Linked DNA regions of Flammeovirga yaeyamensis. The protein of the gene in region 2 interacts with the protein of the main gene of each other region in a pairwise test. Links are inferred from orthologs where the notes say so. Each region holds a gene or a part of one and is shown on either strand. Other genes may lie near its edges. The genes, in order: KMW28_RS04870 and topA.

Region 1 (11,012 bases), 1.4 Mb from region 2 along the record:
TGGAGAGAGAATTCAATATGACAGTGATTACAACGGCTCCATCCGTTCAATATCATGCTTTTTTGAATAATGCAGAAAATGATGAAGTGGTAGTAAACGCTCCATCGGATATGCCTGATCCATCGAAATTGGATAGAATCGAAGAACCATACATCAAAGCCAATATCATCTCTAAAGCAGAGTATGTAGGTCCAATTATGGGATTATGTATGGAGAAGCGTGGTGAATTGAAAAATCAAGTTTACTTAACAACAGATAGAGTAGAGTTGATTTTCGAAATGCCACTTTCTGAAATCGTATTCGACTTCTTCGATAAGTTGAAAACAATTTCAAGAGGTTACGCATCATTGGATTATGAATTAATTGGTTTCCGCCCATCTAAATTGGTGAAATTGGATATCCTATTAAATGCCGACCCTGTCGATGCTTTCTCTGCAATTGTACACCGCGATGGTGCTTATGATAGAGGTAAGAAAGTCTGTGAGAAATTAAGAGAAGTAATTTCACGTCAGCAGTTCGAGATTCCTATCCAAGCAGCTATCGGTACTAAGATTATTGCTAGAGAAACCATCAAGGCACTTCGTAAAAACGTAATTGCCAAATGTTATGGTGGTGATATCTCTCGTAAGCGTAAGCTATTAGAGAAGCAGAAAAAAGGTAAGAAACGTATGCGTCAGCTAGGAAACGTTGAGGTAACACAAGAAGCCTTCATGTCAGTATTGAAAGTGGACTAACCTCCATTTGATTATAAAAAGATAAAGCGATAAGAGTTCTCAAACTCCTATCGCTTTTTTCTTCTACTGATGATATGTCTTTAATGCCTTTAAGTAAGTCACAATAGTTTTGAGATAAGCCTCATGTACTATTAATCAATTATCATCATTTGAATAATTTCTTTAATGAACTAATTAATAATGGTTTATACCTAGAATATCGCAATAAATTTGATGAATTCATAATTATATAAATACCTTACTATCTGTTATTAAAATAGTGATATTTTAGTGTGAAAAATACAATTTATTTCATCTTTCCCTTCTATATTTTGATGATTTGTGATATCCCAATGAATAAAATCATCCTATTGCGTTATTTTTTATAAAAAGTAATCGACATTATTTTAGAATAAGTAGATTTGCAGCATGGAAACTAAAAGTATTACGGAAAATAGAGCCACTAAAATTGTGCTTCGACTAATTGTAATTAGTTCGATTGTTAGAGCATTTATCGGTGGATGGATGGAGTTCAGTAATGACGAGGTATATTACTGGACCTACGCTTTATATCCTGCATTAAGTCATTTTGATCATCCGCCAATGGTTGGTTGGGTGATTCAGCTATTTACACTAAACTTAACTTTACCTTATGAGTTTTTTATGCGATTGGGTGGGGTGGTGTTTGCAGGAATCAATACTTTCTTGATTTACAGAATAGCCTCGAAAATTAAAGATCATATTGCAGGTTTATACGCTGCATTTTTATATACATCTTCTATTTATGCCTCTATTCTAGCAGGTATATTTATTATTCCAGATACTCCTCAGACCTTATTTTGGATGTTGAGTATTTATTTCTTGATGGACGCTTTACCAAGAGAAATAAATGCCAAGAGTAGAAAAAACCTTCTTTTAGGTGGTTTAATGATAGGTCTTGCGGGATTATCAAAATACCATGGTGGATTTATTGGCATCGGAGTAGCATTGTATGTGTTACTATCGGATAGACGTTGGTTAAAAGATTGGAGTATTTGGGCGGCAGGTGCTATTGCAGTAGCTTGTATGTTCCCTGTGATCTATTGGAATTACAGCAACGATTTCATCAGTTTTACTTTCCATACAGAAAGGGTAACTCCTGCATTGGAACTTCGTTTAGACTATTTCTTTACTGAAGTAGGAGGTCAAATTGCTTATAATAATCCTTGGAATTGGTACTTAATTATTGCTGCTTTAGTCGGTATTTTTAAAGGCAGAAAAGTGATGGAAAAGAAAGAGTTGCAAGTTTTGTTGTATAACGGACTTCCTCTTTTATTGGTATTTACATCATTTGCTTTGTTTAGAAGAACATTACCTCACTGGACGGGTCCTGCATACTTGCCGCTTATCATTATTGCAGCGGTGTATTGGAGAGAAAAACTTATTGATGCTAAAGCGAAAAATGTATCAAGATTATGGAAACCAAGACGTATTGTGGGGTCAACAGTTTTCTTATCGGTTGTGTTGGCCATTGCTTTTTGGCTGATCAACTTTAGTCCATTGCAATTAGGAAAAACAGATTTGAGTAAACCAGAAATTTTTGGGGAGTATGATTTTACTCAAGATATGTACGGTTGGCGTCAGATCAACAAGAAATTAAAGCCTATTATAGCTAAAGATGTAGCTGATGGAAACATGAAAGAAAATGCAAAATTTGTAGCTTTTGAATGGTTCCCAGGTACACATATCGATTTTTATATTGCTCATCCGAATGGCCATCCTTTGATAATGATGGGGAATTGGGATCAGATTCATAAATATGCTTGGATTAATAACGACCGTGGAGGTTTACAAGTAGGTGAGGATGTCTATTTTGTAAATGTGACTAACTGGGGTAGAGATGTTCACCAAGTATTCGGAGAGTATTTTGATAAAATTGAAGAGGTCGATCGAGTGGAAGTGACTCGTGGTGGCAACTTGATGCGTTATGCTTACCTATATCGTTTACGCGGATATAAAGGAAATTATCCTTTCCCAGATCCGTTCGAAAAACATCATCATTTGACAAACTAAGAAGAGATTATGGAGCCGTTTGAGTGGGAGAGATCATTATTTTTATTTTTTAACGGGATGCATAATCCGGCATCAGATAGTTTTTTCTGGTGGCTGACTACACCGGTAAATTCTTGGCCGTTATATGTCTTTTTGTTGATGTTTTCGTACATCAAATTTGGATGGAAAAATACATTGATCACTTTGATAGGTTTAGGAATCGCAATTGGATTGGCGGATGCAATCGCTTCTCAAATCATTAAAAAATTAATTCAGAGGCCACGACCTTCTCATGATCCTGTCATAGAACATTTAGTACATACGTTACATGGCTATAAAGGTGGGGCTTATGGTTTTGTGTCTTCACACGCTTCTACTTCTATGGCGATTGCTCTATTCTTCTATAACGCTTGGAAGAAACGTTTCCCTTGGGCTGTCTTATTATTTGTATGGACCATTGTATATTCTTACAGTCGTATCGCAGTGGGAGTTCATTTTGTGGGTGATATTATCGGTGGGTGGTTAGTAGGCTTATTAGCATATTGGCTATCAATAAAGATTATGGCATTTGCTTCGACAAAGATACCTTGGTTAAAGAAGAACTCTTAAATTTAATAAGGAGACAGTAAAGGATCGTACGATATGATATGAACTATCTGTTGGGTAGGATTTAATTCTTTATCATAATTGATCATAGAAATATTTATTGGATACTTTTCCTCATTAAAAATACTTCTGTAGGTGATTCTTGTAGAATCGGATGCCACAAAGAAATTGGTATTCAAAGTAGGTTTAGTGAGATCGGTGACTAAATGTTTTGTCAGTTTATAGTCTTCTATATTGTCTAAAGTGAGGAATTGAGTGAAGTTAGTCGTTCCGTAGATCATCGAATTTCCAAATTCTAAGTATTCGAAAGTAGTATTAAGTGAAGAACTGAACAATTCATTTTCTAGAATTGTATTGTATGTTTTCACTCCTTTCAGGGTACCCTCTTCATAGGTATAAAAATAAGTTTTCCCTTCTTTGAAGTTTTGAATTCTATAAGGCAGGGCAACTTGCTCAGAATTTTGAATGTTTAGATAATCAATTCCGTCCTTGGTAATTGTAGTCGTATTTCCTGAGTAGCTGAATAAATATTGATGAAGTTCATTGGCATCTCCATCTAATACTTTTATTGATTCAAAGGTTAATGAATTGTCTACATAATCAAGTACTAAAATTCTTATGTTATCTTCCTGATCATATTGAATGATATCGGAAAATCTAAAGAAGTCATCGTTATAGAAAAATTCTATTCTTTTTAAATCAGAAGCTTCAGGTTCTTTAATAATGTACTCCAGATCTACAGTGTATACGTTTTCGAAAACTTCAATCCCATTATCTTGTTCATCGTCTTCTTGGTCGAAAATCCCACAAGATGAAAAAACGCTACAAAAGAGTACGATAAATAATTGATTATAATTCTTCAAAATGCTCATAAACTTTAAGTTCTTTCATCATTAATCCTCCAGCAACTACACTTGTAATTGGAGCGATAATACCTCCCAATATAGGAATCATAGCCAATAGACCACCACCCAACCCAATAGAGGTCGACATCTTTTTATTTCGCTGTATGTACTGCTTACTTTTATCGACATCGATGTTCCAATATTCAAAATAGTTGTCCATTATCCCAAAACCAAGATAATAACTATTGATTGCTATAGAAATCGCCATAAAAACAATTCCAATCACAGGAATAAAGGTAAGTGGTAATAGGATCAAAGAATAGCACAAACTTTTTAAGGCATTTGGAATACTTACTTTAAAAAATAGGGAAGACATTCGTTTGATATCGAAACGATCGTCCACTTCTTGGTGGTAAGAGATCTTTAAAACCTTTTGAGTCAGTGTATCTTGAATGGGAACTGTAAAGGCACTTAAAATTACTGGGTAAACAAAGATACCTGTAATCATAATAGGTAGGCCTACAAAAAGGAAGAGTACCCAATACATAAGACTGTCTATGGTTGCAGGTTCTAAGCTAGTAATTGATGCCTTCCATTCTTTTATAAAATTGAAGTTTGAAATGGCATCAATTGTCGTGTTCCCTAAATACAAGCTTGCACAAAAAATGAGGGAGAAGAGGATGATTGCAAATATGGATGTGTACAAATAGTATTTCCTCAACCCATTTTTATTGATGTAAACAAGGGCATTATAGTAATGCTTCATGCTTAAAGAAGCAGCTTTGAAATAGGATAGTTTAGTATTCATGTTAATCTTCTTTTTCTTGGAATATCAAGTCATCGATATCTTCAAGTAGTTCTTTTACTTGAGGATAAAGACTTTCTCTCACCAAGAATTCAATATGACATAATTCATCAAAAAATTGTTGACCAAAATCGAGATCAAATTTCTTCGCCACTTTCATCACATCGTTCATCTGTGGATAAGCAAATGTGATTTTAATGGTGCGTTGAACAAACTTTTCTTCGATTTCAGCAAGCTGCAATGCTTCTGCAGCCGATGTTTTATAGGCATTAATCAAGCCAGGGACACCTAATTTGGTGCCACCAAAATAACGAACCACCACCACTAAAGTATCCGTGAGGTTCATCGACATAATTTGCCCTAAGATAGGTAAACCTGCAGATCCAGAAGGTTCCCCATCGTCGTTGGCTCTATACTTGGCTTTATCAGGACCTAAAATGTAGGCATAACACCAGTGTCGAGCATCATAATATTCTTTTCTGTAAGCTTTCGCAATCTCTTTCGCTTTCTCTTCTGTCGTCACATGATGAGCTAAAGCGATAAACTTACTTCCTTTATCTTTAAATAGACCTTCACTTGTACCTTTTAAGGTAAGGTATGCATCTTCCATAATCTCTACTCCCCAAAGTGATCTAATACATGATTAATTGCCTCTTGCATCTCTGGTGATAATTGTTGCTCCTCCCAAGGATGCTTGGTGTTGAATGTATGAGATCCTCCTTTAATAACTATATCTTTGATATTCGGTTGAAGCTGTTTTAAATAATGCAATGATTGAAGAGGTACTGTCTCGTCTTCATCACCATGTATACACATCACAGGGATATTTAGCTTTTTGATGTTCAAGGCAATATCTAAACGTCCCTCATTGGCGTAATAATCTTCTGCTACTTGATAATACAATGGCAATTGTTCTTGTGTTCTACCGTTTAAAACATAAGTTACACCATTTTCCTTCCACTCCTTCATCGTTTCCTCGTTGAAACTATCTACTCTTGGAATAGAAGCTAATGTAGCTACTTTCTTAATGCGACTATCTTCAGCAGCTTTTAATAGAACAACACCTCCGCCACGGCTGTGGCCGATAATATTGATTTTATCTAAGTCGATATGATTCAAAGGACACTCTTCTGAGTGCAACCAATCGATCATCATACCGATATCATCTAATTCTTTTGAAAAGTTATTCTGTGCAAAAGCTTCTTTATCCACCACTTCAAAAGGCATGTCTAAAGTGGTGCCATTGCTATGAAAGTTCATCTTGATGCAGCAATAACCGGCATCAGCAAATTGATCGGCGATCATATCAAATGCTCCCCAATCTTTAAAACCTTTAAAACCATGGATAAATAAAACCAAAGGTAGTTTACCTTCTTTAGACCATCTTGCATCTGCAAGGAATCGTTTGCCCTCTTCTTTAGCTTTTAGAATAAATTCAATCTTCTTCATAACCTAAAATTACCAAATTCCATTTAGATACCCTTCGTCTTGGCGTTTTTTGTAGACCATAAATGAAAAACAAAGTCAAATAAAAAAGGCAACAATACGAATATTGTTGCCTCAATGTATATCAAATAGAAGTAGATTATGCTTCTGCCTCTACTTCGTCTTTCTCTACTCTAAGGTTGTTGATAATGAATTTCTGACGATCCATTGTATTTTTACCCATATAGTACGACAGTAAATCTTTGATATTACTGTCCTCACTAAGGATCACAGGATCAAGACGGATATCATCACCAATAAAACCACCGAATTCGTCAGGAGAAATCTCACCCAATCCCTTAAATCGAGTGATTTCTGGCTTACTGCCTAATTCACTTACTGCTTTTTGTTTCTCTTCTTCAGAGTAACAGTAAATCGTTTTCTTCTTGTTTCTAACTCTAAATAGAGGAGTTTCCAAGATATAGATATGTCCTTTTTCTACAAGATCAGGGAAGAACTGAAGGAAGAATGTTAAGATCAATAGACGGATGTGCATACCATCGACATCGGCATCGGTAGCGATAACGATTCTATTGTATCTTAATCCATCAATTCCGTCCTCAATGTTCAAGGCATGTTGGAGGAGGTTGAATTCTTCGTTTTCGTAAACGACCTTCTTCGTTAATCCGAAAGAGTTTAACGGTTTACCTCTCAAACTAAATACGGCCTGACTCTGAACATTACGAGATTTTGTGATACTACCCGATGCAGAATCACCTTCGGTAATGAATAAAGTGGTATTTCTTTTCGACTCTTCCTCACCTTTCTTATCGTTAAAGTGAAGACGACAGTCTCTTAATTTCTTATTATGAAGATTGGCTTTCTTTGCTCTTTCGTTGGCAATTTTCTTTACACCAGCGATTTCCTTTCTTTCTCTTTCAGATTGTTGGATACGCTTTAATAAAGCTTGCGCTACCTCAGTGTTTTTGTGTAAGAAATCGTCTAAGACTTTGCTTACGAAATCGTTTACAAAAGTACGAAGGGTAGGGCCATCAGGACCAATATGAGTAGAACCTAATTTTGTTTTCGTTTGAGATTCGAAAACAGGTTCTTGAACTCTTACCGCTACAGCCGCCACAATTGATGCTCTAATATCTGCAGCATCAAAGTTTTTTCCGAAGAAATCACGTACTGTTTTTACGATCGCCTCTCTAAATGCAGAAAGGTGAGTACCGCCTTGAGTGGTATTCTGACCGTTAACAAAAGAGTGGTAGTTCTCTCCATATTGATTCGCGTGAGTAAATGCAAATTCGATATCTTCACCTCTAAAGTGAATGATAGGATATCTGATCTGCTCTGCGTTGGTTTTTCTTTCTAATAAGTCTTTAAGACCATTTTTAGATAGGTAGCTTTTCTGATTTAGCTTTAAAGTTAAACCAGAGTTTAAGTAAGCATAGTTCCAGAATAAATCATCAAGATAGTCTGGAAGGAACCTATAATTCTTAAAAATGGTATTATCTGGCTTAAAGTAAATGGTTGTACCATTTTTCTCATTGGACTTGGCAATTGGTAAGTCATTTGTAATCTGACCTGCTTCAAACTCAGCCACCTTCTTTTCTCCATTTCTTACAGAAGAAACTCTAAAATAATTAGAAAGTGCGTTTACTGCCTTTGTACCAACACCATTAAGACCCACAGATTTTTGGAACGCATTAGAATCGTATTTGGCACCCGTGTTGATCTTAGATACACAGTCAACTACTTTCCCTAAAGGGATACCACGACCGTAATCTTTTACCAACACCGAACCATCCTCAACGGTAACATCAATCTGTTTACCGAAGCCCATCATGTGTTCGTCAATACTGTTATCTACTACTTCTTTCACCAAGACATAGATACCGTCATCAGGAGCAGAACCGTCTCCTAATTTACCGATATACATACCTGGGCGAAGTCGAATATGTTCACGAGGATCCAGTGACTTAATACTGCTCTCGTCGTAATTATTATTGTTTTCTGCCATAGTTTGTCTTCCTTTCTACACAATAATAGTTTTAAATTTGAACAAAATGAATTCTAACCGGTTAATTTGTCTTATTTTTTAGCAAAAACAAAAGAACTAAGAAACTAAGGAACTAAGCAACTAAGTTTTAGTACTTGTTGTTTTTTTCCAATACCTCATAGTTTCGTTTGCCGAGGGGGTATACTCCTCTTTTGGGAGGATGAGTAGCTTAAGAGAAGTAAAAGAACATGCTATTAAGAAGAAGATTATTTTTTGAAATTACTTCGAGGGGTTTCATCACCTCTCTTATCAAAGAATTATGCTCCCTTAGTTCCTCAGTTCCTTAGTTTCTTAGTTAAAAACGAGCGTTAACTTTGCTACCTGCTACCTAACCCACTCTCTTAATCACCACCAATCTATCTTTCCAGTAAGGAGAGAAAGCAGTTTCCTTTACACCGTCTTTAGAAGAAGTGTAGATGAAGTTAAATCCTTGTGCAGTTTTCTTAGTAATAATTCCACAGTTGCTCACACGGCTGCTTCCCTTTTGAGTAGAAAAGAAAACCAAGTCACCAGGTTGAGCATCTTCTGTTGCTACCTTTTTACCTTGTCTAGCTTGTTCTTGAGATATACGAGCTAATTTTACACCTGCAGCTTCCCAAGATAGCATTGTAAGTGCACTAGCATCAATTCCATTTTTTGATGTTCCAGCACTTTTATACGGAGTACCTACTAAAGAACGAGCCATTTCTACTGCTGTTTCAGCTTTGTCGTTCTGTGTTTTTTCTGATGTAGAAGTTGTTGTAGTAGAAGATTTTTTAACTTCTTCTTTTTTGATGGTTATAGTTGCTTCTTGTTCCTCATTATTTGATTGTGATTCATTAGATGAATCACAAGAGATAAAAGAAGTTAGTCCTAACAGTAGGATAATAGTCGTTGTTGTTTTCATGATGTATATGTTAATGTACTCTTCTGCCGAGTTTATAATATTTTTTCCAATATATATCTGATATTTCATCCTCTCTCACTCCTTTACTTGTGCTTGCATGAATAAAATATTTTCTTCCGTTTTCTACTTTAGAAATCATCCCTACATGTTTGATATAGTTTGATCCTGGCCCAGTAAAGAAAACGAGATCACCAGGCTTTAGACTAGCGAAAGCGACATATTTTCCTGTTTTAGATTGTTCTTGGGAGGTTCTTGGTAATTGTATGTTGGCCGACTGCCAAGATACCAACATCAAACCGCTACAGTCCATTCCTTTTTTAGTCGTTCCACCAATTTTGTATTTCACCCCTTTATAAGACCAAGCAGTTTTTAAAGCTGTCTTTGCTTTTCCGGCAGCCGAAATATTCTTTACTCCTTCTTCTGTAGTAGTCATGGTAGGAAGTTCATCCGAAGACTCTTGTTGGTTGGAAGGTGTAGTGCTTGAGATTCCCAAAGCCGCTGCTTCCCTTTTCTCCACCTCAGTTAACCGATCTTGTCTAGTGGCGTAGGTATATTGTTTTCCCCACTGACATGAAGTTAGTGTAGTAAGACTAATAAAAAAAAAGAAATAATATAAGCGTTTAGTGCTCATGTGTGTCTGCCATTATCGATGGATTCCTAAAATATATCGTTAAAGTAATGTTGAAAAAGTAATATTTCATTTTTACTTAATAACCATGGTTCGACGATAAACATCATTTTCTGTGGAAATATTTATCTATGAACTCAGGTTAATAATCAAGCTAGCAAAAATTATAGCAAAATAAAAAACCCTCTTAGAATATTCGTTCTAAGAGGGCCTTTTTGGGTGATGAACTCTATATTAGAGTTAGATTTTCGCAAGTTTTACGGGCAGCATCTTGTTCTGCTTTCTTCTTACTATATCCAGCACCTTCTGCTTGGACATCACCATCAATAAGAAGATTTACTTTAAACTGCTTACCGTCTTTACCACCTTGCTTTGATACAGTAAACTCTACAGCTTTACTGTTTTTCTGTGCCCACTCAATAATAAGACTTTTAAAATTGGTAGTGGTTTCGATAATTTCCTCAATATCATAATGTCTCATTAGGAGCTTATGAATGATGAAACGTCTTGTGAAATGAAAACCTCTATCTAGATAAATGGCACCAATAAAAGCTTCCATTGCATCTCCATAGATCGATTTGTGACTTAAGGCCGAATTTTTTCTTCCTTCGAAAGCCACCATCTGACTTAAACCGATTTTTACAGCTAAACGGTTTAATGATTCTCTGTTTACAATACGTGATCGAATTTCTGTTAGAAAACCTTCGTCTTTATAGGGGTATCTTTTAAATAAATATTCAGCAACCACCGAACCAAGTACGGCATCACCAAGATACTCTAGACGTTCATTGGATTCTTTAAATCCTTTTATCGCTCCACTTTCGAAAGCAACAGAAGTATGTTGCATTGCTAAATGATAAAGCTTAATGTTGAACGGTTTTCTGCCAGTGATCTGTCGAACCACTCTTGCCAATTCTTTCTCCTGATCATTATAAGAGGACACCCATCGTTTTAAGAGTTTTCCTAAAAACATAAAAAAGGTGTAGTATAAGTCTCGAAAAAAACCGA
Region 2 (11,149 bases):
TTTATTTAAAGTTTCTTCTTTTAGAGGATAGGTAATAATCGCCTTCTCAAAATCTTTTGATGAGAGATTTTGGATGTTGTCTAATTTTCCAACATAAATACTTCGACCATGAGTACCAACAATGATTTCATTATCTCTAGGGTGAATAGCTAGATCGTGAATGGCCACTCTAGGTAAATCACCAAGTACCATAAAACTTTTTCCAGTATCAAATGATATGTAAAGGCCATGATCAGTTCCAACATAAAGTACTTCTTTATTGTTAGGATCCTCTTTGATGACATTTATTGATTCGGCAGGTAAATCACCAAGTTTACTCCATGAATCACCTTTATTTGTAGAAACATATAAATAGCTATTGAAATCATCATTTCTGTAGCCATTTAATGATACATAAACGGTATTCACATCATACTTTGAAGCTATGACTCTACTTACCCATAGATTTTTAGGTAAACCTTTAGAAATAGCTTTCCAAGAAGCACCAACATTTTCAGAGATGCTTACTATCCCGTCATCAGAACCTGTATAAATAAGACCGAATTGAATAGGGGATTCAGAAATTGTAGTCAATGTACCAAAAGGAACATTTCCTTGAATTCCACCATTCGTTAAATCATTAGAAACAGCTTCAAAACTTTCTCCTTGGTTTAAAGAACGGTGTAGGCGATTAGACCCAAAGTAAATTACGTCGTAATTGTGCTTAGAAACGACGATAGGAGACTGCCAATTCCATCGTAAGGGTTTCTCACTTAAAGTATGTTTGGGGGTGATGTAGGACATTTTACCAGATTTCTGATTGATCTTGTAATAATTCCCAAATTGATAACCTGTGTAGATAATATTATTATCTCTTTCGTCTACACCAATTTGCATACCGTCACCACCCATTACTGATTGGAATGGATATTTACCATTGTATTGCCAACCTCTACTAATTTCAGTTTTAGAAGAACCAACCCAGACACCATTATCTTGTAGACCTCCATAAATATTATATGGTTCAGCCATATCGTAATTTATTGAGTAAAACTGTCCAACAGGGAAACTATTACATTTAAAGTAATTCTGACCTCCATCAAATGATATGTTGACACCACCGTCGTTACCAAGAATAATATGATCCGTATTGTTGGGGTTAATCCAAAGTGCATGATGATCCACATGTACATTATCATCACCTAAATCTTTCCAAGTTTTTCCTCCATCAGTAGAACCTAAGAAAGGAACACCCAAAATATAAATTCTATTATCGTCTTTTGGATCTATTCTAATATTTCCAAAATAATAGCCAAAGGTATACACCACACGGTCCAAATAATTATCGTGTGTTTTCTTCCATGATAGACCGCCATCTTCAGAAACATATACTTCAGCACCTTTTACTTCTGTATTGAATAAATCTTCCTCAGCATCACCTAAATAATCTACTAAAGCTTTAGGAGAATATTTTTCATTCTTGATATCAGATTTTATGGATTCAGCATTGTACTGTTTAGGGAAATTATAATGATCAAGATATTCATTGATATCATCATCAGATAATTTTGAAAAAGCATCATTACTCATTTCATTTAACTGATTGAAATGAAGAGCAATTTCTTTTTTTTCAACATCCTCCTTAGCATCTTGATTATCTAAAAAAGCATATAGTTTATCAGAATTTTGTGATGATATTCCTAAGCCAATACGTCCAACACCATCACTATCAGGAAAACCTGTATTACCGACTGTTAATCTCTTCCAGGTTTCACCACCATCAACAGATTTATAAATTCCAGATTCTTTACCTGAGGCTTTGAAATTCCATGCATTTCTATGTCTTTCCCAAGCTGATGCATATAAAATATCAGGGTTTTTAGGGTCAATGATAAGATCAATTACACCAGTACTATCAGAGACAAATAAGGTTTTACTCCAAGTAGCACCTCCATCAGTTGATTTATAGACTCCACGATGATCATCTTTAGAATATAAATTACCAATTGATGCGACCCAAAGTGTATTGTCATTTTTAGGATGAAGAACGATTCGTCCAATATGTTGTGTATTTTCTAAACCTATATGATTCCAAGTTTGCCCTTTGTCATTCGACTTGTATAAACCATTACCTGCATAACTCGATCTTGATGAGTTGTTTTCACCAGTTCCAATGTAAATCGAGTTGTTTTCCCAATTAACCGCAATATCACCAATAGTCATGGATGCTTCGTCTTGAAACAATGGTGTGAATTTCACTCCATTCGAATTTGTATACCATAGACCACCTGAGGCAAAGGCACTATAAAATTCATTTGGATTGTTAGGGTTTGCATCAATATCAGTAACACGGCCACTCATTATTGTTGGGCCTACATTCCTAAATGGTACGTTCTTGAAAAAGGATTTGTCTTTATTGTTTTGATACTGAGCAAAAGCTTCATTTCTATCAACCTTCTTTTGGGAAAATGAATAGAATGGAAGTAAAGTAATAATTGAAATTAGAAAGAAATTTTTCATTAATATGTTTATTATAGTTGTGTTCTATCTTTGAAGTGGTAGGTTATACCAAATACTAAATTGAATTGGAGATAGGTTGCTTTTGTATTATAATTAATGTCTCCGATTTCTTGATATGGACGAGCAGTTAAATTGACCAATTGAGGGTCTCCTTTTGAAAAACCCATATCAGCTACAATTCCGGCAATCACATTAAACCTTGGGCCAAACCACTCAATGCCGGAAGATATATGATAAAGATCCCAATAATCGTAAGATAACAGATTTTCGGAAGTTGGGTTGATCTTATTTTGGTCTAGGTTATTGAAATCTGTTCTAAAACCTGATAACAAATTTATCTTTTCAAAAAGTTTGTTTTTAAATCCGAAGGCAAGATTCACTAACTGTTTATTGGCTGCATAATATTGACCAAAGCTTTCATCTTGAGGTCTAAACATGGATTGTTCAGCTTTCATTTCGAAAATTCCATATTTATTGATAGGTCCAAAATAACCAACTCTCAACGAGATTTCAGAATTTCTTGTGTGATAACCAATATTAATATCAGCTGTAAAAGGATGTTTGTACTTACTAAAAATCTTTTCTTGTGAAGAAATTGTTTTGTGAACTTCGCCTTGGTCATTTTTAGTTTCTAATGTTCTTATCAAACTAGACTTTGATAAAAATGGTAATCTAATATCTTGTGTTTCAAAATTAAAACCAAGGTTGAGATTTTCATTAACTAACCATGCAACACCTAATTTCCATAAAATAGAAACTTGATTAAATCGCACATTTTTATAATCAACATGATAGTTAGTTACCTCGTTGTTTACACCCCAAGTTTGATTGATATTGTTAGTGATCTGTGCATTCTTTATATCAACAAAACTTGTGATACCAACGCCTAACTTTTCATTTAATCGAAATGTAGTTCCTATGGCAAAACGATCATTCCGAAGTACAGTTTTATAGTTAAAGTAACCCTCGTATATTTCTCCAGTTTCAGGTATAAATGCTGTATTTGAAGAAGTATACTCAGCACGATTATTCAATAGATTAATAATGGCATAAGTGACTTTGAAATTTTTCTTGTCATATTTAAAAGCTGTACCGGCAACCATTTGAGGTTTGGTGTCCATTGTATTCATTTTAATATGCACACCTTCGCCCGCACCGTTTGCTATATCTACAACAGTATAACCAATCAAGTCTGAAGTAAAAGATACATTCGGAGTTTCTGTAAAAGCTAAGGCACCAGGATTGTAGAAAATTGCACTGTTATCATTCACACCTGAAGCTAAAGATCCTCCTAAAAGGTTGCCATTAGCTCCTTGTTGCTGTTGCCAATAAAAATTTCCTTGAGAGTAACTAAGAAATGGAGTAATAAATAGGAGTAGAGTAAATAATTGCTGTCTCATAAAGACAATGTAGTTTTTTAGTTAAAAAAAGCCATCATTTCTGATGGCTTTTTCTTTATTTCTAAAACCTTATTTAGTTGGATAAGGTCTTGCAACTTCACCTGTATAGATTTGGCGAGGTCTAGAAATTGGTTGATTAAGATTTCTAGATTCTTTCCATTGTGCAATCCAACCTGGAAGACGACCAAGAGCAAACAATACTGTAAACATTTCAGTAGGGAAGCCCATCGCTTTATAAATAATTCCAGAGTAGAAATCAACGTTAGGGTAAAGTTTTCTAGCTTTGAAGTACTCGTCGTTCAATGCTTTTTCTTCTAAACCTTTTGCGATTTCTAATAGAGGATCGTTGATACCTAATTTTTCAAGAACTGCATCAGCATGCTTTTTGATGATCTTTGCTCTTGGATCAAAGTTTTTGTAAACTCTGTGACCAAAGCCCATTAAACGGAATGGATCATTAGGATCTTTTGCTTTGTCGATAAATTTATCAACATCACCACCGCTAGCGTGAATGTCTTCTAACATTTCGATTACTGCTTGGTTAGCACCACCGTGAAGTGGTCCCCAAAGTGCGTTAATACCTGCTGCGATAGCTACATATAAAGAAGCTTGAGAAGAACCAACTACTCTTACAGTTGCAGCTGAACAGTTTTGCTCGTGGTCTGCATGAAGAATTAATAGTTTATCCAAAGCGTCTACTAAGATAGGGTCAATCTCATAATCTTCAACAGGAAGACCAAACATCATTTTCATGAAGTTTTCGATATAACCTAATTTATTTTCTGGATACATTAGAGGGTGACCAATACTCTTCTTGTACACCCATGATGCTAGTGTAGGTAATTTTGCAATCAAACGGTGGATTGTTAAATCAACCATTTTAGGATCTCTGTTTGGATCCAACGATTCCGGGTGGAATGCAGTCAATGAAGTAACCAAAGAAGATAAAACACCCATTGGATGTGCATCTGCTGGGAAACCATCAAAGATCTTTCTTACATTCTCATGAACTAATGTGTGACGAGAAATGTCGTGTTTAAACTGCTCAAATTCTTGGGCTGTTGGTAATTCGCCATTGATAAGTAAGTAAGCTACTTCTGAGAAAGTAGAATGCTCACATAAATCTTCAATCGAATAGCCTCTGTATCTTAAGATACCTTTTTCTCCGTCTAAGAAAGTGACATCACTTGTAGTCGAACCAGTGTTCTTAAATCCTACGTCTAAAGTGATCAATCCACTTGTCGCTCTTAGTTTACTAATATCTACTCCTAGCTCATCCTCTGAGCCCTTAACTACTGGTAAATCGTAAGTATTACCCTGGTAAGTTAATTGCGCTGTGTTTTCACTCATGTTTTTTTCTGACTTTGTTTGAGGTTTGTTGTGGTCAAGTTCTACTTCTTGCATTTTGGTGTTAATTAATTTGTTCGCACGTGTAAAATAATCGCCTCATGGGTCGCTCCATTGATTTGAGTGCCTAAATATATCTTAATAATAGTTTTTAAACAAAAAAATGGGGTGTTTTTGACATTGTTAGATTAAGAAATGATTAATTATCAAGGAAAAATAATTTTGTTGATAGAAATGACATTTGTCATAATCATACTTGATAAAAATTAGCATTTCTAAATTTTTGTTATTGATTTTACTTTTTTATTACTTTTTTTTTTGAACTTTAATAATGTTTGTGATAAGTTGTTTCGCGCGGGAGGAAAACCTCTTTATTTCGCAAATGAAAAATAGAAGACTAATAGTGTAATATAAATATATATGTCAAGAAACCTTTTAATTGTCGAGTCACCTGCAAAGGCAAAGACAATAGAAAAATACTTAGGCGAAGGATATACAGTAAGATCAAGCTACGGACACGTTCGAGATTTAAAGAAAGGTAACGATGCCATTGATGTTGAAAAAGACTTTTTGCCCATTTATGAAGTACAGTCTGATAAAAAAGATGTAATTCGTGAGCTTAAAAAATTAACTAAGGAAGCAGAAACTGTATGGTTAGCGACCGATGATGACCGCGAGGGGGAGGCTATTTCTTGGCATTTACAAGAGGCACTCAATTTAAAAAATAAAGACACTAAAAGAATTGTCTTTAGGGAAATTACTAAAACTGCGATTCAATCTGCGATACAAAAGCCTCGTACTATTGATATTGATTTAGTTAATGCTCAACAAGCTAGAAGAATTCTTGACCGTTTAGTAGGTTTTGAATTATCTCCAGTACTTTGGAAAAAAATTCAAAGAGGCCTTTCAGCAGGTAGAGTTCAAAGTGTAGCCGCTCGTCTCGTTGTTGAAAGAGAAAGAGAAATAGAAGGCTTTAAACCAAAAGACTATTATAGAGTAGTTGCTAATTTTGATTTAGGTAATAATAAATCATTAGAAGCTGAGCTGAATACAAAGTTTAATACTAAGGAAGAAGCAGAGAAATTTTTAAATGATTGCTTGGGTGATGATTTCAAAATTTCTGATATCAAAACACGTCCAGGTAAAAAATCTCCGGCACCTCCATTTACTACTTCCACTTTACAACAGGAAGCGAGTAGAAAACTAGGTTACTCAGTGGCTTCTACTATGTCTATTGCTCAACGATTATATGAAGCTGGACATATTACTTATATGCGTACCGATTCATTAAATCTATCTCAAGAAGCTATTCAATCAGCTACAGAAGAGATTGCAAATGTTTATGGTGATGCATATGTTCAAGAAAGACATTTCAAAACTTCTAATAAAGGAGCACAAGAAGCTCACGAAGCCATTAGACCTACTAATTTTAAAAACCACAAATTAAAATTAGAAGATAATAGAGAGGCTAGATTATATGATTTGATCTGGAAACGTGCAGTTGCTTCTCAAATGTCTGATGCTCAATTAGAAAGGACTACTGCAGAAATTACTACTCCAAAAAGAACTGAGAAGTTTACCGCTAAAGGGGAAGTAATTAAGTTTGAAGGTTTCTTAAAGGCATATATCGAATCGAATGACGATGATGATATTGAAGAGGATGAAACTACAAAAGGTATGTTACCTCCTTTGAATGTTGGTCAAGATTTGCCTATCAATGTAATTAATGCTACTCAAAGATTTACTAGACCAGCTGCTAGATATACTGAAGCAAGCTTAGTAAAAACTTTGGAAGAAAAAGGGATTGGTCGTCCATCAACTTATGCTCCTACAATTTCAACTATTCAAAAAAGAGAATATGTGATTAAGGAAGCTAGAGATGGAAAAGAAAGAGCTTATAATCAATTAACTCTTTCAGCTGGCGAAATCGTAAGCAAGGACCTTAACGAAACTTATGGTGCTGAAAAAGGAAAGTTATTCCCTACAAATATGGGAATGGTGGTAAATGATTTCCTTGTAAAGCATTTCCCTAAAGTTGTGGATTATTCTTTTACAGCAAATGTAGAGGAACAATTTGATGAAATTGCTCATGGAAATATGGAGTGGCAAAATATGCTGAAAAACTTCTATACTCCATTCCATGAAAATGTAGTTGATACAGAGGAAAATGCTGATAGAGCAGAGGCACATGCTGAAAGAGAATTAGGTATTGATCCTCAATCAGGAAAAAGAGTCATTACTCGTTTGGGTAGATTTGGTCCTATTGTTCAAATTGGTGAGCAAGACGATGAGGAAAAGAAGTTTGCATCATTAAGAAAAGGTCAATACTTAGAGTCTATTACTCTAGAAGATGCCCTTGAGCTATTTAAATTACCTAGAACTCTTGGTAAATTTGAAGATAAAGTAGTAGTTGCAGCCATTGGTCGTTTTGGACCTTATATTCGACACGATGGTAAATTTGTTTCTTTAGGTAAAGAATATGCTCCAGAAACAGTTGAATTAGATACTGCAATTGAGCTGATTTTAGCTAAAAGAGAAGCAGATGCTAAGAAGCTGATCAAAACATTTGAAGAAGAAGAAAACCTTCAATTATTAAATGGTCGTTGGGGTGCTTATATTTCTTACAATAAGGCAAATATTAAAATCCCTAAAGAGTTAAAGGAAAAGGCTGCTGAATTAACTTATGAAGAAGTTAAGAAAATCATAGAAGAGGCACCTACTCCTAAAACTAGAGGTAAAGCTGCTGCTAAGAAAGAGACAGCAGCAAAGAAAACCACCGCCACAAAAAAGAAAGCTCCCGCTAAAAAGAAGACAGCGGCGAAGAAAAAATAATCGACAAACACGCTTAATTTTCATTAAGCGTGTTTTTTTTATTTCAAAAAAACTTAAAATTCTTTTTGCCTAAATAAATATTAATGCCTTAATAATTGAAATTTAACCGATTATTAGGTTAAAAGGGTAATTATTATTTTGAATATTCGCATAAGCAAATTTGACTTTTGTTTTATTTTATTTAGAATTGTATTACCAAACTGTAATGATGAAGGTCATTGCGTTTAAAATATAGCAATACACTAAACAAACTTGTGCACCCAAAAGGGGAAAATGTCATGAATATTCACGAATACCAAGCAAAAAGTATTCTTCAAGAATACGGTGTTAAAGTTCCAGTAGGATACGTAGCTGAAACTGCAGATGAAGCTGTAGAAGCTGCTAAAAAACTTAACGAAGAAACAGGTACTAACTTTTGGGTGGTAAAAGCTCAAATCCACGCAGGTGGTCGCGGTAAAGGTGGCGGAGTTAAGGTTGCCAAAAGCTTAGAAGAAGTTAAAACACTTTCTGAGCAAATTATCGGAATGCAATTAGTTACTCCTCAAACTGGACCTGAAGGCAAGAAGGTAAATAAAGTGATGATTCAACAAGATGTATACTATCCTGGTGAGTCTGAAATCAAAGAATATTACATTTCTGTTCTTTTAAACAGAGCTACTGGTAAAAACATGATCATGTACTCTCCAGAAGGAGGTATGGACATCGAAGAAGTAGCTGAAAAAACTCCTGAGAAAATCTTCCATGAAGAAGTTGATCCAGGTTTAGGTATCCAAGGTTTCCAAGCAAGAAGAATTGCTTTCAACCTAGGTACTTCAGGTAAATCATTCAAAGAGATGGTAAAATTCGTTACAGCATTGTACAATGCTTACGTAGGTACTGACTCTGAAATGTTTGAAATCAACCCTGTATTTAAAACTTCTGATGACCAAGTAATGGCAGTTGATGCAAAAGTAGGTATCGACGATAACGCTTTATACCGTCATAAAGATATCGCTTCAATGCGTGATATCTCAGAAGAAGATCCTACTGAAGTAGAAGCAGGTGAATCTGGTCTTAACTATGTAAAACTTGACGGTAACGTTGGTTGTATGGTAAACGGAGCAGGTCTTGCAATGGCTACTATGGATATGATTAAGCTTTCTGGTGGCGATCCAGCAAACTTCCTTGATGTTGGGGGTGGAGCTAACGCTAAAACAGTAGAAGCAGGATTTAGAATCATTCTTAAAGATCCTAACGTTAAAGCTATCCTTATCAATGTATTCGGTGGTATCGTAAGATGTGATCGTGTAGCAAATGGAGTTGTTGAAGCTTACAAAAACATTGGTGACATTCAAGTACCAATTATTGTTCGTCTTCAAGGAACAAATGCTGAAGAGGGAGCTAAGATTATCGACGAATCAGGTCTTAAAGTAGTATCAGCGATTACTTTATCTGAGGCGGCTGAAAAAGTAAAAAATGCTTTAGCATAAATAATATTATAAGACAATAGTCTTTGAAGCAGTTGAAAGCGTATGTTTTCAACTGCTTTTTTTATCTTTGAATTATGGAATTCTTATTAAAACCACTTTCAAAAATTTATGATGCAATTACGCATCAAAGAAATAAGTCATACGATTCAAAGCCATTTAAAACCTTTAAGTTCGATATCCCGATGATCAATGTTGGGAATTTATCTGTTGGAGGTACTGGCAAAACACCTTTTGTTGAATTTTTAATACAAAAATATCAGGAAGAATATAATGTAGGTGTTCTTAGCAGAGGTTATGGTAGAAAAACTAAAGGACCAATTAAAGCAGACCAAGAAGCGACATCAAAATCTATTGGAGATGAACCGATGCAATATCATTCTAAATATGATAAAGTAGAAGTAGTTGTAGCTGAAGAAAGAGTTTTTGGAGTTCCACTTTTTGAAAATACAGATTTAGTTCTTTTGGATGATGCTTTTCAGCATAGAGGAATTCACCGAGATGTAAACATCATGCTCTCTGATTATAATGCTCCATTTTTTGATGATCATGTTTTACCATACGGGCGCCTAAGAGAAAGAAGAGAAGGAGCTAACAGAGCGGATATTATTATTTTCACGAAATGTCCTGAAACTCTAGATGTTGAAACAAAAAAGAATTATACAGAAAAAGCTAAAAATTATAGTAATGCAGAAGTATTTTTTACATCCATAAAATATGATAAAGCGTATTTTTTAAAAGACAATACTGAAGTTAAAATACCTTCGAAAATTAATCTGCTCACTTCTATTGCAAATCCAAAGCCACTAATAGAACATCTTGAAAAGATAAATATCAGTGTAGATCATCATTTCAAATTTAGAGATCATTATTCTTTTACCGAGAAAACGATTGCTAGGGTAGAATCAGAAAGTAAAATAAATAATATATTAATTACTGAAAAGGATGCCGCAAAACTGAAATCCTTAACCAAAGAATCAAATTTTAATTATTTTGTTCTTCCTATCACTCCTCATGTTCTATTTGATGATGAGGATAGTATGATGAATAAAATTAACTCTATATTGAAAAAGGCAAATGATTAACCACTATAAGGTTGCCATTTGTTTTCATTCCAATTCAAAACCTCTAGTGGTTTAAACTTCTTTTTGTAATCGTAAAAAGAGGGGATATCATAGGAGTAGCCATGATAGTAATAGATAAAATCATTAGCCAAACCAAATTGTATTTCTAAGAGCATAGTTAGTAGTCCCAAGCTATATTTAGAATAGTTTGGGTCGTACATACCATATATTGATGACAATGATTGTTCTCCCATCCCTATATAGCTAATAGCAATAGTTTTTGTGTTATCAAAAACTCTTAACTCGTATATTTTTGTCGGTGTATTTTGAGTATTTGTTTTTGATAAGAAGTCATAAATTGAATTAGGGATATTATCTACAAATTTCTGCTTATGGATATCAAATAATTCATTAGTAGTCTCATCAATAGTAACTTTATCAATCGAACAAGTAAATGATTTTGCTTTATTTAAAATTTTCTTTTGAGATTTACTCAAAGAAAAATTAATTAAAGGAATACGAAGAGGAAGGACATTGCAAA

Evidence for each region.
Region 1: the proteins of topA (region 2) and KMW28_RS04870 interact in binary tests that used the Escherichia coli proteins (3 or more experiments, as listed by UniProt). The link is inferred for Flammeovirga yaeyamensis from one-to-one orthologs.

Annotation. Positions count from the first base shown.
Region 1 is NZ_CP076132.1:1,254,181-1,265,192, forward strand. The notes cover bases 3,808-6,755. They hold KMW28_RS04870 (IMPACT family protein), read right to left. Parts: upstream 5,611-6,755; coding sequence 5,005-5,610; downstream 3,808-5,004. Other genes in these bases: KMW28_RS04860 (hypothetical protein), read right to left, coding at 3,808-4,222; KMW28_RS04865 (EI24 domain-containing protein), read right to left, coding at 4,200-5,003; KMW28_RS04875 (alpha/beta hydrolase family protein), read right to left, coding at 5,616-6,449; KMW28_RS04880 (DNA topoisomerase IV subunit B), read right to left, coding at 6,586-6,755. In the rest of the region: lepA (translation elongation factor 4), read left to right, coding at 1-734; KMW28_RS04850 (ArnT family glycosyltransferase), read left to right, coding at 1,143-2,765; KMW28_RS04855 (phosphatase PAP2 family protein), read left to right, coding at 2,775-3,353; more of KMW28_RS04860, read right to left, coding at 3,356-3,807; more of KMW28_RS04880, read right to left, coding at 6,756-8,451; KMW28_RS04885 (C40 family peptidase), read right to left, coding at 8,819-9,376; KMW28_RS04890 (C40 family peptidase), read right to left, coding at 9,387-10,007; rnc (ribonuclease III), read right to left, coding at 10,234-10,977.
Region 2 is NZ_CP076132.1:2,663,798-2,674,946, forward strand. What follows is about bases 5,288-8,372. They hold topA (type I DNA topoisomerase), read left to right. Parts: upstream 5,288-5,666; coding sequence 5,667-8,078; downstream 8,079-8,372. Other genes in these bases: sucC (ADP-forming succinate--CoA ligase subunit beta), read left to right, coding at 8,357-8,372. In the rest of the region: KMW28_RS10440 (WD40/YVTN/BNR-like repeat-containing protein), read right to left, coding at 1-2,499; KMW28_RS10445 (outer membrane protein transport protein), read right to left, coding at 2,511-3,899; KMW28_RS10450 (citrate synthase), read right to left, coding at 3,969-5,249; more of sucC, read left to right, coding at 8,373-9,547; lpxK (tetraacyldisaccharide 4'-kinase), read left to right, coding at 9,622-10,629; KMW28_RS10470 (arginine-tRNA-protein transferase), read right to left, coding at 10,626-11,149. UniProt on the Escherichia coli protein: Releases the supercoiling and torsional tension of DNA, which is introduced during the DNA replication and transcription, by transiently cleaving and rejoining one strand of the DNA duplex.